DNA from 2 places in the Gordonia ajococcus genome. Region 2 is predicted to be linked to the other one. Evidence: riboswitches for the same ligand, from Rfam matches in the RefSeq annotation. Region 2 holds a riboswitch; the other holds the start of a gene.
What was found. A riboswitch is a leader RNA that binds a small molecule or an ion and turns the genes downstream of it on or off. The one in region 2 is predicted to bind thiamine pyrophosphate.
Positions count from the first base shown of each region.

Region 1: linked by a shared signal. The riboswitch ahead of thiO (glycine oxidase ThiO) and the one ahead of thiC (phosphomethylpyrimidine synthase ThiC) in region 2 are both predicted to bind thiamine pyrophosphate.

Region 1 covers NZ_CP052884.1:4,645,912-4,652,000, forward strand. Annotated here, with positions in the region: gene GAA2_RS20985 (ABC transporter ATP-binding protein) at 1-831, opposite strand, end outside; gene GAA2_RS20990 (thiazole synthase) at 896-1,717, opposite strand; gene thiS (sulfur carrier protein ThiS) at 1,710-1,910, opposite strand; gene thiO (glycine oxidase ThiO) at 1,913-2,989, opposite strand; TPP riboswitch at 2,983-3,092, opposite strand; gene thiE (thiamine phosphate synthase) at 3,140-3,841, shown strand; gene GAA2_RS21010 (hypothetical protein) at 4,294-4,671, shown strand; gene GAA2_RS21015 (NUDIX hydrolase) at 4,735-5,217, opposite strand; gene GAA2_RS21020 (hypothetical protein) at 5,624-6,089, shown strand, end outside.
Region 2 covers NZ_CP052884.1:510,730-516,818, reverse strand. Annotated here, with positions in the region: gene GAA2_RS02320 ((2,3-dihydroxybenzoyl)adenylate synthase) at 146-1,804, shown strand; gene GAA2_RS02315 (GNAT family N-acetyltransferase) at 1,869-2,216, opposite strand; TPP riboswitch at 2,400-2,514, shown strand; gene thiC (phosphomethylpyrimidine synthase ThiC) at 2,505-4,196, shown strand; gene thiD (bifunctional hydroxymethylpyrimidine kinase/phosphomethylpyrimidine kinase) at 4,274-5,074, shown strand; gene GAA2_RS02300 (ABC transporter family substrate-binding protein) at 5,111-6,089, opposite strand, start outside.

The DNA.
Region 1 (6,089 bases), 960 kb from region 2:
CAGCGTCACACCGGTCGCCGCCGCGATGTCACCGACCCGGTCGGTCGTCGTGTCGGGCACCCGCATCACCGGCCGCCCCTGGGCGTCGGGCGCACCCGGTGCCGGCGCGCGTCCGGCCTCCACCAAGGCGGTGTGCAACCTCTCGAGTTCGGGTCCGCGCACCCGCACCGACTGCCGTGCCCTTCCGGTGAACTCGCCGACCGAACAGTCGGCGATCAGTCGTCCACGCCCGATGACCACGAGATGGTCTGCGGTGAGCGACATCTCGGTCAGCAGGTGGCTGGAGACGAGTACGGTGCGTCCTTCAGCGGCCAACTGCCGCATGAACCCGCGTATCCAGACGATGCCCTCGGGATCGAGCCCGTTGACCGGTTCGTCGAACAGCAGGGTGTGCGGGTCGCCCAGGAGCGCACCGGCCAGTCCGAGCCGCTGCGACATGCCGAGTGAGAATCCGCCGGCCCGTTTGCGGGCCACCGACGTCAGTCCGACCGTCTCGAGCACCTCGTCCACCCGGGACACCGGAATCCGGTTGCTCGCCGCGAGCCACCGCAGATGTGACCGCGCGGTGCGGTTGGGGTGAACCCAGTGTGCGTCGAGCAACGCACCGACCTGACGGAGCGGATGGTCGAGGTCGCGGTACTGCACGCCGTTGATGGTCGCGGTCCCCGAAGTGGGGCGGTCGAGACCCAGCATCATGCGCATCGTCGTCGACTTACCCGCGCCGTTGGGCCCCAGAAAGCCGGTGACCCGTCCCGGGTTCACCTCGAACGTGAGATCGTCGACCGCGCGCTGACTCCCGAAGTCCTTGGTCAGATTCGTTACCCGCAACACGACACGACCATAGCCGCCCGCCCTTCGAGCGGGATGGCTCCTCTCGCCGAGAACTCGATTCGGGTCACGCGTGATCGGGCATCGGTGACGACGCCTGCGCCCAGAACCTCTTGGGAATCCGCCCTGCCCGCGCCGCGAGGCGGCCCGCGATCACCGCATGCCGCATCGCCGAGGCCATCCGCTCGGGATTCTCCGCACGTGTGACCGCGGTCGCGAGAAGCACCCCGTCACAACCGAATTCCATGGCGAGGGCCGCATCGCTGGCGGTACCGATACCCGCGTCGAGGATGACCGGGAGCGGGTCGTCGGAGGCGGTCGCACAGTGGTCGACGATCATCTCGATGTTGTGCGGGTTGAGGATTCCCAGTCCGGTGCCGATCGGCGAACCGAGCGGCATCACCGCGGCGACACCGAGGTCGGCGAGTCGCGCGGCGAGAACCGGGTCGTCGTTGGTGTAGGCGAGCACCACGAAGCCGTCGGCCACCAACGAGGCCGCGGCGTCCACGAGTTCGACGGCATCCGGCATCAGGGTGCGCTCGTCGGCCACCACCTCGAGTTTCACCCAGTTCGTCTCGAACGCCTCCCGGGCCAGCTGCGCGGTGAGCACCGCCTCGGCGGTGGTGTGGCAGCCGGCGGTGTTGGGCAGGACCGCGATGCCGAGACGGCGCAGCAGGTCGAAGACACCGGTCCCGGACGCGGCGTCGACGCGACGTACCGCCACGGTCGTGAGTTCGGTTCCCGACGCCACGAGGGCCCGCTCCAGGCTCGCGAGGTTTGTCGCGCCACCGGTTCCGGTGATCAGACGAGAAGAGAACTCGCGGCCGCCGATCCGGAGCGGGTCGGCGTCGGAACCGCCGGCGACGTCGACGACCTCGGACTCAGCCACCCTGCACCGCTGTCACGATCTCGACGACCGCGCCCGTGGTCATCGTGTGCTGCGACCACTGTCCGCGCGGGACGACCGCACCGTCGACGGCCACCGCGATCCCCCGGTCCGGTAGGCCGAGGCGGGCGACGACGTCCCCCACCGACACGTCGTCGCCGACGTCGAGGTTCTCTCCGTTCACGGTGATGGTCACGGTCATGCTCCTTCCAGAATTCCCAGCACGTTGTCCGCGGTGCCCGGCGCGAGGACGATGCCGTTGCGCCCGTGTCCGGTCGCGACCACCGTGCGGTCGTCGACCCGCTTCACGATCGGTAACCCGTCGGCGGTGCACGGCCTCAGTCCGGCACCCGCCTCCACCAGCTCGTAGGTGCGCAGACCCGGCATCACCTCGATGGCGTCGGCGAGCAGATCGGCGACACCACCCGCCTGCGGGGTGCGGTCCCCGAAGCCGCCGGCCTCGTATTGCGTTGCGCCGACCACGATCCCGTCCTCGCGTGGCACCAGGTACACCGCTCGGCCGTGGAGCCGGGCACGGACCACGTGCCCGGGCGGCGGCACCGACCACCGCGTCCGGCGCAGTCTCAGGATCTCCCCTTTCGCCGCGTGGAGCGGCACGTCGGGAAGCAGTTCCGCCGTGCCGAGTCCGGCGGCGAGAAGGATCTGGTCCCGCGGGCCGGCATGTTCGTGGACGTCGGCCAGGCTGCCCACCCGCGCCTCGGTGAATCGCACCCCCGCGGCGGCCCCTACGCTGCGCAGGGTCGCCAGCAGACGACGGTTGTCGATCGACCACTCGCCGACCGCCCGGTAGCCACTGACGAGCCGCGAACTCAACGACGGCTCCAGCGAACGGATCTCGCGACCCGTGACCGTGCTGAGCGTGGCGTCGGTCCGCGGTTGTTCGGCCCAGACGAAGTCCGCGAGATGCTGCAGGTACTCGGCGTCGGCGGCGGACGCGGCGACGAACAGGGAATCGGTGGCCGTGACGATCGTGGGGTCGCCGAGCCGCTTCACCAGCGTCGGCCAGCGCCGCACCGACTGCACCGACATCGCGAGCGCCGCTTCTTCACCCGGATGCCCCTCGCCGAGCGAACCGAGCATGCCGCCCGCCACCCACGACGCCCGCTCCTCGTGCCCGGCGTCGACGACGCGGACCTGCCAGCCCGCATCGGCGGCAGCGAGCGCACAGGTCAGACCGATCACGCCACCGCCGACGACGGTCAGCGCACGGTCGGGCTGCTCCGGGTGGGGTTGTTCCTCGACAACATGGCTCACGCCAGATCACCTTCCTTCGCCGGAATGACCCGGATCAGGTTCGACGGTCAGCGGAGGGTCCGCACTCTCAGCCCGGCCGGTCCGGGCTCCCGTGTGTTCTCGCGGTCCACCCTACGCCCGGCCCGCACCGACGCGGCTAGCCTGGTCGCCGTGACGACTGCCCCCGAATCGCGTGCTCGCGAACTGCGCCGCCGCCTGGACTCCGCCCGGCTCTACCTGTGCACCGACGCGCGGCGTGAACGCGGCGACCTGCTCGAGGTCGTGAACGCCGCCCTCGCCGGCGGCGTCGACATCGTGCAGCTTCGCGACAAGGGGTCACCCGGGGAGAAGAAGTTCGGCACTCTCGAAGCCCGCGAGGAGCTCGAGATCCTCACCGCGATGCGGGACGTCGTCGACGCCCACGGCGCATTGCTCGCGGTCAACGACCGCGCGGACATCGCCGCACTGTCGGGCGCCGACGTCCTCCATGTCGGACAGGGTGACCTGCCGCCACGGGTCGCGCGCCGGATCGTCGGCCCCGACACGATCATCGGTGCATCCACCCACGACCCCGGGCAGGCCGCAGCAGCGGCCGCCGACCCCGACGTGGACTACTTCTGCGTCGGCCCGTGCTGGACCACCCCCACCAAACCGGGTCGGACCGCCGCCGGCCTCGATCTGGTGTCGACGACCGCCGTTGCGATGTCGGAACCCGGGACTCCGCACAAGCCGTGGTTCGCCATCGGCGGCATCGATGCCCCGCGGGTGCCGGAGGTGACCGCGGCCGGAGCGCGCCGCATCGTCGTGGTCCGGGCGATCACGGCCGCCGCCGACCCTGCCGCGGCGGCCGCGGAGCTCCTCGCACGGCTGTAGCACCCGGGTCCGGAAAACCGCCCCGAGAAACCGCCCCGGTAAAGCGCCCTCCGGGGCGGCGCCACGTGCATATCGTCACCGGTCACGCTCTGGAGGGCGTGTTCCAGGGGTCGATTTGAGGGGCGGATCTCCGGGGCAGATCTCAGGCGCGAAACCCGTTTGCCGCCCTCGCCACCGAGGGCTATTCTGGACCGATCATGATGTGGATCAAGCGCGCGCTCGTAACCCGCCGCAGCGGGGTCTGATTCTGACCGACCCCCCGCTGCGGGTCGGTTGCGCGCTCTTGTCGGTCATCTCTTCTTCGACCGAAATCGGCTTTCGAGATGCATCCTCTTCATCTGCCTCACCCATCCTTCTCACGACACGGACACGCGACCGCGCCGTCGGCCGACCCCATCACCGAACACTTCGGCCGTCCGCTGCCCGCGGGTATGCGCGAGGAGGTCATCGGGATGAGCTGGCAACGATTCACCGACGAATATGCGAGCGGCGGCACCATCCGGCTCGGATCGTGGTCGGTCGCACCGACCCGTCAGGACCTCGTCGAATGCCGCGCGACCATCGCGATCGCCGATCGCATCATGTCGTGCAGCGCCGTCGCCGCCGGACCGCTCGGCGCGATGACCTCGATCCTCTACGACCTCGGCGCGCCGGTTCAGATACTGCGGCTGCACCAGCGCGAACTCGACGGTTCGATCGCCACCTTCCTGCTGTGTGAGAACAACGGCAGGCAGGTGTGGGCCTTCGGCGAGGGCAGCACCGGGGACGAGGCGAACATCGCGGCACTGATCTCCGGCGCGAACCGGCTGCTCGGACCCGCGGCGGCGTGAAGCCCGACCTGTGAAGTTCGGCGTCGTGAGGTCCGACGGTGTGAAGTTCGACGGGCCGAACCGCTATCCCTGCGGGTCGAGCGCCGCGATCCGTTCGCGCAGCGTGGGCCAGGCCAGACCGAACGCCGGGTGCAGCGGGAGCTGATCGACGTGCTTCTCCTCCACCCAGCGCAGTTCCGTCGACTCGAAGTTGGCGATCGTGCGCACCGGCTCGTCTGTCTCGGCGATGACCGTCGTGTAGGTCCAGCCGCCGGGTGATTCGTGGGTGATGACGGCGGCGACGACCCGAAGGTCCTCGCCGTTGATGCCGGCTTCTTCCTCGGCTTCCCGAATCGCGGTATCGATGGCGCCCTCGTGCGAGTCCCGGGCGCCGCCGGGCAGCGCCCAGGTACCACCCTGATGCGACCACGCGGCGCGATGCTGGAGCAGAACGCCCGTCACGCCGTCGGCCAACGGCGCCCGGAGCAGCAGACCTGCTGCGCCGTGAACACCCCAATACCGTGAACCGTCGGGATCGATCACCCAGCCGTCGCCGTCTCCGCGCACCACGCCTCCTTGCAGACCCGACGAGGGGATCGCCGGGGTTCCTCCACCGTAAGTGAGACATGCCCGACCTGCCAGGGCGATGGCGATCCATCCGTTGGATCAGTGAAACCAATCCGCGTACCGCAGCGAAACGAATCCGCGTACCGCGGTGACACCGATCCGCGTACCGCGGCAAGCGGGTCCACGCGGCGAAGAACTCCACCCCGCCGCCCCGAGGCCTCCGGAGTGGCGACCGCGTTGAAGGGAGGAACCCACCGGAGATGGCATAGGCTGAAACACGCACGACCCGGTGAGCGATGACCCCGTTGAGTCATTTCTTCAGACAGGTCGCGGGAGCCGGAACGGGGGCCGGCGACCGAGCGGCCGCACCGGAGACGATCCAGCGTTCGAGAAGGGGATCAGCTAGGTGACCGGCGATGCGTCCTCCGTGCGGACGGCACTCACCCGTGGCGGTCGCACGTTCCGTCCCGCCCAGTCGTCGCCGCCGATCCGCCAGGTCCTCGCCGATCGTCGCGAGCTCGTCGCGACCGCCCGCGAACGTGCGCAGTCACCGTTCCAGACGCTCCGGCACTATTCGGGCACCACACCGGGCAAGCTGATCATCATCTGCGTCATCCTGTTCCTCGGCTGCCTGTCCACCGGTCTGTACGCCTCCACCGTGCTCGAAGACCGCACCCAGACCCTGCAGCGCCTGATCGATCGCACCGAACCGCTCGCCGAGGCCGCGCAGGTCCTGTACAGCTCCCTGTCGATCGCCGACGCGTCCGCGAACGCGGCATTCATCTCGGGCGGTCTGGAAACTCCTGATCTGCGGCAACGCTACTCAGATGCCCTGGCGACGGCCGCGTCGTCGTTGATCCTCGCGACCGGCA
Region 2 (6,089 bases):
TTGTCCTCCGGTCGTGGGCGGCAGCGCCAGTGATCTTAGAGATATTAGGACAGCCTAAGCAAACAACTCTACGATCGATGGCGTGGCTCACATCAGCGACCGATCGGTAAGGTTACCCTATCCTGCCTGTGTTTGAATGGGTCCCATGCAGACGCATCTGGACCGAGTGACCGACCTGCTCGACGGTTTCACCCCGTACGCCGACGTCCAGGCCGAGCGCTACCGGGACGCCGGACTGTTCCGCGGCCTCCCGCTGTTCGCGAGCTTCGACGCCAGTGCCGATCGCATCCCCGAGGCGCCGGCCGTCACCGATGCGTCGACCGACGGACCGCGGACGCTCAGCTACTCCGACCTGCGTGCCGCCTCGCTGCGTCGTGCGGCAGGTTTCGTCGAGGCCGGACTCCGGCCCGGACAACGCGTCGTCCTGCAGCAGAACAACTCCCTCGACTTCGTCGTGAACCTGTTCGGTCTGCTCCGCGCGGGCATCGCCCCGGTGATGACCCTGCCCGCCCACCGGATCACCGAGATCGCCCACCTCGCGGCCGGCGCCGGGGCCGTCGCCTACATCGGCGAGGACGGACGGCGCGGCTTCGACTTCCGGGATCTCGCCACCGAGCTGCAATCCCGCGTCCCGGACGTCGAGCACGTGTTCATCTCCGGCGATCCCGGTCCGTTCCGGGCCGCACCGGATACGGACCCCGCCGCGGTCGACCTCCCGTCCCCGCCGGATCCCGGTCTCCCGGCGCTGTTCCTGGTCTCGGGCGGCACCACCGGTCTGCCCAAACTGATCGCGCGCACCCACGACGACTACGACCTCAATGCGCGACTGTCGAGCGACGTCGCGAACCTGACGGCCGACGACACGTACCTGGTCGCGCTGCCCGCGGCCCACAACTTCCCGCTGTGCTGCCCGGGCATCCTCGGCGTCCTCGGCGTCGGCGGCCACGTCGTCTTCACCGACAACCCCAGCCCCGACCACACCTTCGACCTCATCGAACGCCACCGCGTCACGGTGACCGCGCTGGTCCCCGCCCTCGCGCAGCTGTGGTGCGCGGCGACCGAGTGGGAACCCGCGGACATCAGCTCCCTGCGACTCCTCCAGGTCGGCGGCGCCAAGCTGGCCCACCCCGACGCCGTCGCGCTCGACGAGGCGCTCGGCGACGTGGTCCAGCAGGTGTTCGGCATGGCCGAGGGGCTCATCTGCTACACCCGGCCGGACGAACCGCGCGATCTCGTCCACGAGGTGCAGGGTTCACCGATGTCCGAGTTCGACGAGGTGCGCGTCGTCGACGACCAGGGCGCCGACGTTCCCGACGGCGAAGAGGGCGAACTGCTGGTGCGCGGCCCGTACACGATCCGCGGGTACTACCGGGCGGACGCCCACAACGAGAAGTCCTTCACCCCCGACGGCTTCTACCGATCGGGGGACAAGGTGACCCGCCTGCCCTCCGGACACCTGTCGGTGACCGGCCGCATCAAGGACACCGTCGTCCGGGCCGGCGAGAACGTCGCTGCCGACGACGTCGAGGAGAACCTGCTCGCACACCCGTCGGTGCGACAGGTCGCGGTGGTCGGGCTGCCCGACGATGCGCTAGGTGAGAAGATCTGCGCCGCGGTCGTGCTCTCCCACGACCATCCGCCGGCCCAGCCGCTCGAACTGGCCGCGCTCCGCACGTTCCTCGCCGACCGCGGCCTCGCGTCGTTCAAGCTCCCCGACGTGGTCCGCATCGTGCGGTCCCTGCCCGTCACCGCCGTCGGCAAGATCGACAAGAAGGTCCTGCGTACGACGCTGCTGGCGGGATGAGCCGGTTGAGCCGCCCTTCCCGCTGGTTGAGCCGCCCTTCCCGCTGGTTGAGCCTGTCGAAACCTCACACGGGCGCGAGCTCCACGATTCCCGGGTGATGGTCGAGGTAGTCCTTGGTGAACGAACACACCGGCCGGATCCGCGCGTTGTGTTCACGGGCGAAATGGATGACCGTCCGGGTGAGACGCGTCGCAAGCCCGTGGCCGGTGTACTCGTCGTAGAGCACGGTGTGCAGAACGGTGATGGTCGTCTGGCCGTCGACGGTCTCCATCGAATAGCCGAGTACGCCGACGAGATCGCCCGCAACCCAGAGTTCGAACCGTTCGCGGTCGGGATTGTGCACCACCTGAGCGATCTGCTGCAGGATGGACCTCGCCGATTGCGGCGGTCGATGCCGGTTCTTGCGTAGCACCTACACCTCCTCATGTCGTCACCGTCTGCGGGTCACCGGCATCACGCCACTTCTTGACGTTCGGCCCCCTGTGACTAGGGTCACACCCTACCTTACGGATCCGTAACTGCTGAGAAAGGGTCTCGATCTGCCTGGCATCGGGTGGCTGCTCCGCGGACGTTGTATGGTGGCGAGCGCAACACAACTACACACCGCGGGGGCTCTCACGATGACCGAGGGCTGAGATGGCGACGGGCGGTCGCCGACCGCTCGAACCTGTCCGGGTAATGCCGGCGTAGGGAGACCATCATGGGCACACGTGTATCCACCACACCCACCACTGCAACCTTCGAAGACGGCGGACTGACCACGGGACCGATCGAGGGCAGTTCCAAGCACTACCTCGCCGTCGATCATCTCCGCGTACCGCAGCGTCGGATCCACCTCACCAACGGCGAACACCTCGACGTCTACGACACCTCGGGTCCGTACACGGACACCGAAACCGAGATCGATGTGGAGCGCGGACTGCCGAAGACCCGCGACTCGTGGCACCGCCCGGAACCGATCGACGGCGCGAGCACCCAGCTCGCGTGGGCACGAGCGGGGATCATCACCGACGAGATGCGGTTCATCGCCGCGCGTGAGGGCGTCGACGCCGAACTCGTCCGCTCCGAGGTGGCCATCGGTCGCGCGGTGATCCCGGCCAACCATCGTCACCCCGAATCGGAGCCGATGATCATCGGCAAGCGGTTCGCGGTGAAAATCAATGCGAACATCGGGAATTCGGCGGTGCGCAGCTCGATCGCCGACGAGGTCGAGAAGATGGTGTGGGCCACGCGTTGGGGCGCCGACACGATCATGGACCTCTCGACCGGCGCCGACATCCACACCACGCGCGAGTGGATCCTGCGCAACTCCCCCGTACCGGTCGGCACCGTGCCCATCTATCAGGCACTCGAGAAGGTGAACGGCGATCCGGTCGCCTTGACGTGGGAGATCTACCGCGACACCGTGATCGAGCAGGCAGAGCAGGGAGTCGACTACATGACGGTGCACGCCGGGGTCCTGCTCCGCTACGTGCCGCTGACCGCCCGGCGGGTCACCGGAATCGTCTCCCGAGGCGGTTCGATCATGGCCGCCTGGTGTCTGGCTCACCACGAGGAGTCGTTCCTGTACACGCACTTCGACGAACTGTGCGAGATCTTCCGCCGCTACGACATCACCTTCTCCCTCGGCGACGGACTACGGCCGGGGTCGATCGCGGACGCCAACGACGAAGCCCAGTTCGCCGAACTGCGCACCCTCGGCGAACTCACCACCATCGCCAAATCCCATGGCGTGCAGGTGATGATCGAGGGACCCGGACACATCCCGATGCACAAGATCGCCGAGAACGTGCGCCTGGAGGAAGAACTCTGCGAAGAGGCACCCTTCTACACACTGGGTCCCCTGGCCACCGACATCGCACCCGCCTACGACCACATCACCTCCGCGATCGGTGCGGCGATGATCGCCCAGGCGGGAACGGCGATGCTCTGTTACGTGACGCCCAAGGAGCATCTCGGGCTGCCCGACCGCGACGACGTGAAGGTCGGCGTCATCACGTACAAGATCGCGGCCCACTCCGCAGACCTCGCGAAGGGGCATCCCCGGGCACAGGAACGTGATGACGCATTGAGCAAGGCGCGCTTCGAGTTCCGCTGGATCGACCAGTTCAACCTCGCCCTCGACCCGGACACCGCCCGCGAGTACCACGACGAGACCCTGCCGGCCGAACCCGCGAAGACAGCTCACTTCTGCTCGATGTGTGGTCCCAAGTTCTGCTCGATGCGGATCTCCGCCGACGTGCGCGCCTACGCGGAGGAGAACAACCTGGTGACCGCCGAGGACATCGACCGCAAGATCGCCGAGGGCATGGCCGCGAAGTCGGCCGAGTTCGCCGAGGGCGGCAACCGCGTGTACCTGCCCCTCGAGGCCAGTCGAGGCGGTTCCGCGTGACCGGCCAGCCACCGCAAGGCCACGGGGACCTCGAATTGCTGCCCGTCGCGGCACCGGGTGAGACGCCGGTCCGCGTGATGACCATCGCCGGATCGGATTCCGGTGGCGGCGCCGGCATCCAGGCCGACATGCGCACCTTCGCGCTGCTCGGCCTGCACGGTTGCGTCGCGGTGACCGCGGTGACCGTGCAGAATTCACTGGGCGTCAGCGGCTTTCAGGAGATCGCACCGGAGACCGTGTCCGCCCAGATCCGCACGGTCGCCGACGACATCGGGATCGGCGCCGCCAAGACCGGCATGCTGGCGTCGGCGCCGATCATCGACGCGGTCGTCGCCCAGTGCACAGACAGCGGTATCGGTCGCGACACGTCGACACCGCTCGTCGTCGACCCGGTATGTGCTTCGATGCACGGGAACCAGCTACTCGCGGATTCCGCCCTGGACACTCTGCGCGACAAGCTGTTCCCTCTCGCGACGGTGGTGACCCCGAACCTCGACGAGGTCCGGCTCATCACCGGGGTCGACGTCGTCGACACCGATTCCCAGCGTGATGCGGCAAAAGCATTGTTCGATCTCGGGCCCGCCTGGGCCCTGGTCAAGGGTGGACACCTGCGCTCCAGCGACCACTCCCCCGACCTGCTCTACGACGGTGCGGAGTTCATCGAGCTCAACCACGAGCGCATCGACACGACCCACGACCACGGGGCCGGCGACACCCTCGCCGCCGCGATCACCTGCGCTCTGGCACACGGGTACTCGGTGCCCGACGCCGTCGCGTTCGCGAAGGAGTGGGTCACCCGCGGACTCGCCGCAGCTTATCCGCTCGGCGCCGGCCACGGCCCGGTGAACCCGCTGTGGCGGGTGGGCCCCAACCGCTGAAGCGTCGCCCGCCACCGTCGAGGTCGATGGGCGACCCTACTTCTCCCAGCCGATGTCCTCGATCGGACCGACGTAGAACTGTCCCGCACCGTAATTGGCGAGATCTTCTTTCACCGCGACCATCGCCGGACCGTTGAAGAGCGGGAGGTTCGAGTACTGGGCGAATGCCTCGCGCTCGACCTTGTTCCCGGCCGCGATCTGGGCCATCGGGTCGCCGATCCGTGTCATCGCCCTGATCTGTGCATCGAGTTGGGGAGTGCCGGCCCCGGCGGGGTTGAACTGCGAGTCGCTGCACCACACCTGGCAGAAGTAGGCCATGCCGAACGGATCGCTCGAGGAGAAGCCCATCATGAACAGGTCGAACTCCTTGTTCACCACGACGGCGGAGAAGTCCGACGAGGGACGTTGTTGCACCACGAGATCGACGCCGACCTTGCCCAGGATCGCCTGGAGCGCCCGTGACAGGTTGGCGCCGGTTGCGTCGTCGCCGACGTTGGGCAACACCAGCGACAGCCGTTTGCCGTTCTTCTCGCGGATGCCGTCCCCGCCCTCACGCCACCCGGCTTCCTCCAGCAGCGCCGCCGCCTTGCCCGGGTCGTAGGACACCACCCCCGCGAGGTTGTCCTCATACCCCGGCTGGAAGGGGTACAACGACAGCGAACCGGGGAGTTCCTCGGTGTAGTTCAAACCGGTGAACCGGATGCGCGCCAGGGTCTGCCGGTCGATCGCGGCGAACACCGCCTCTCGGACGACGCGGTCGGACAGTATCGGCGCATCGAGATTCAGTACGAGCAGCGCCTGCTGCGGCGACGCAGCGGTCCGGATGTCGATGCCGTTCATCGTGAGCACCCGTGCACGCGCGTCCTTGGCCGCCACCCCGGTCGCGTCGATCTCGCCGTTCTGGAAAGCATTGAGCGCCGCCTGCGACTCCATCTGCCGGAAGATCCGCCGGTCGAGTTTTCCGGGCCTCCCCCACCACTTCGGATTGCGTTCGAAGACGACGGTCCCGTTGTCG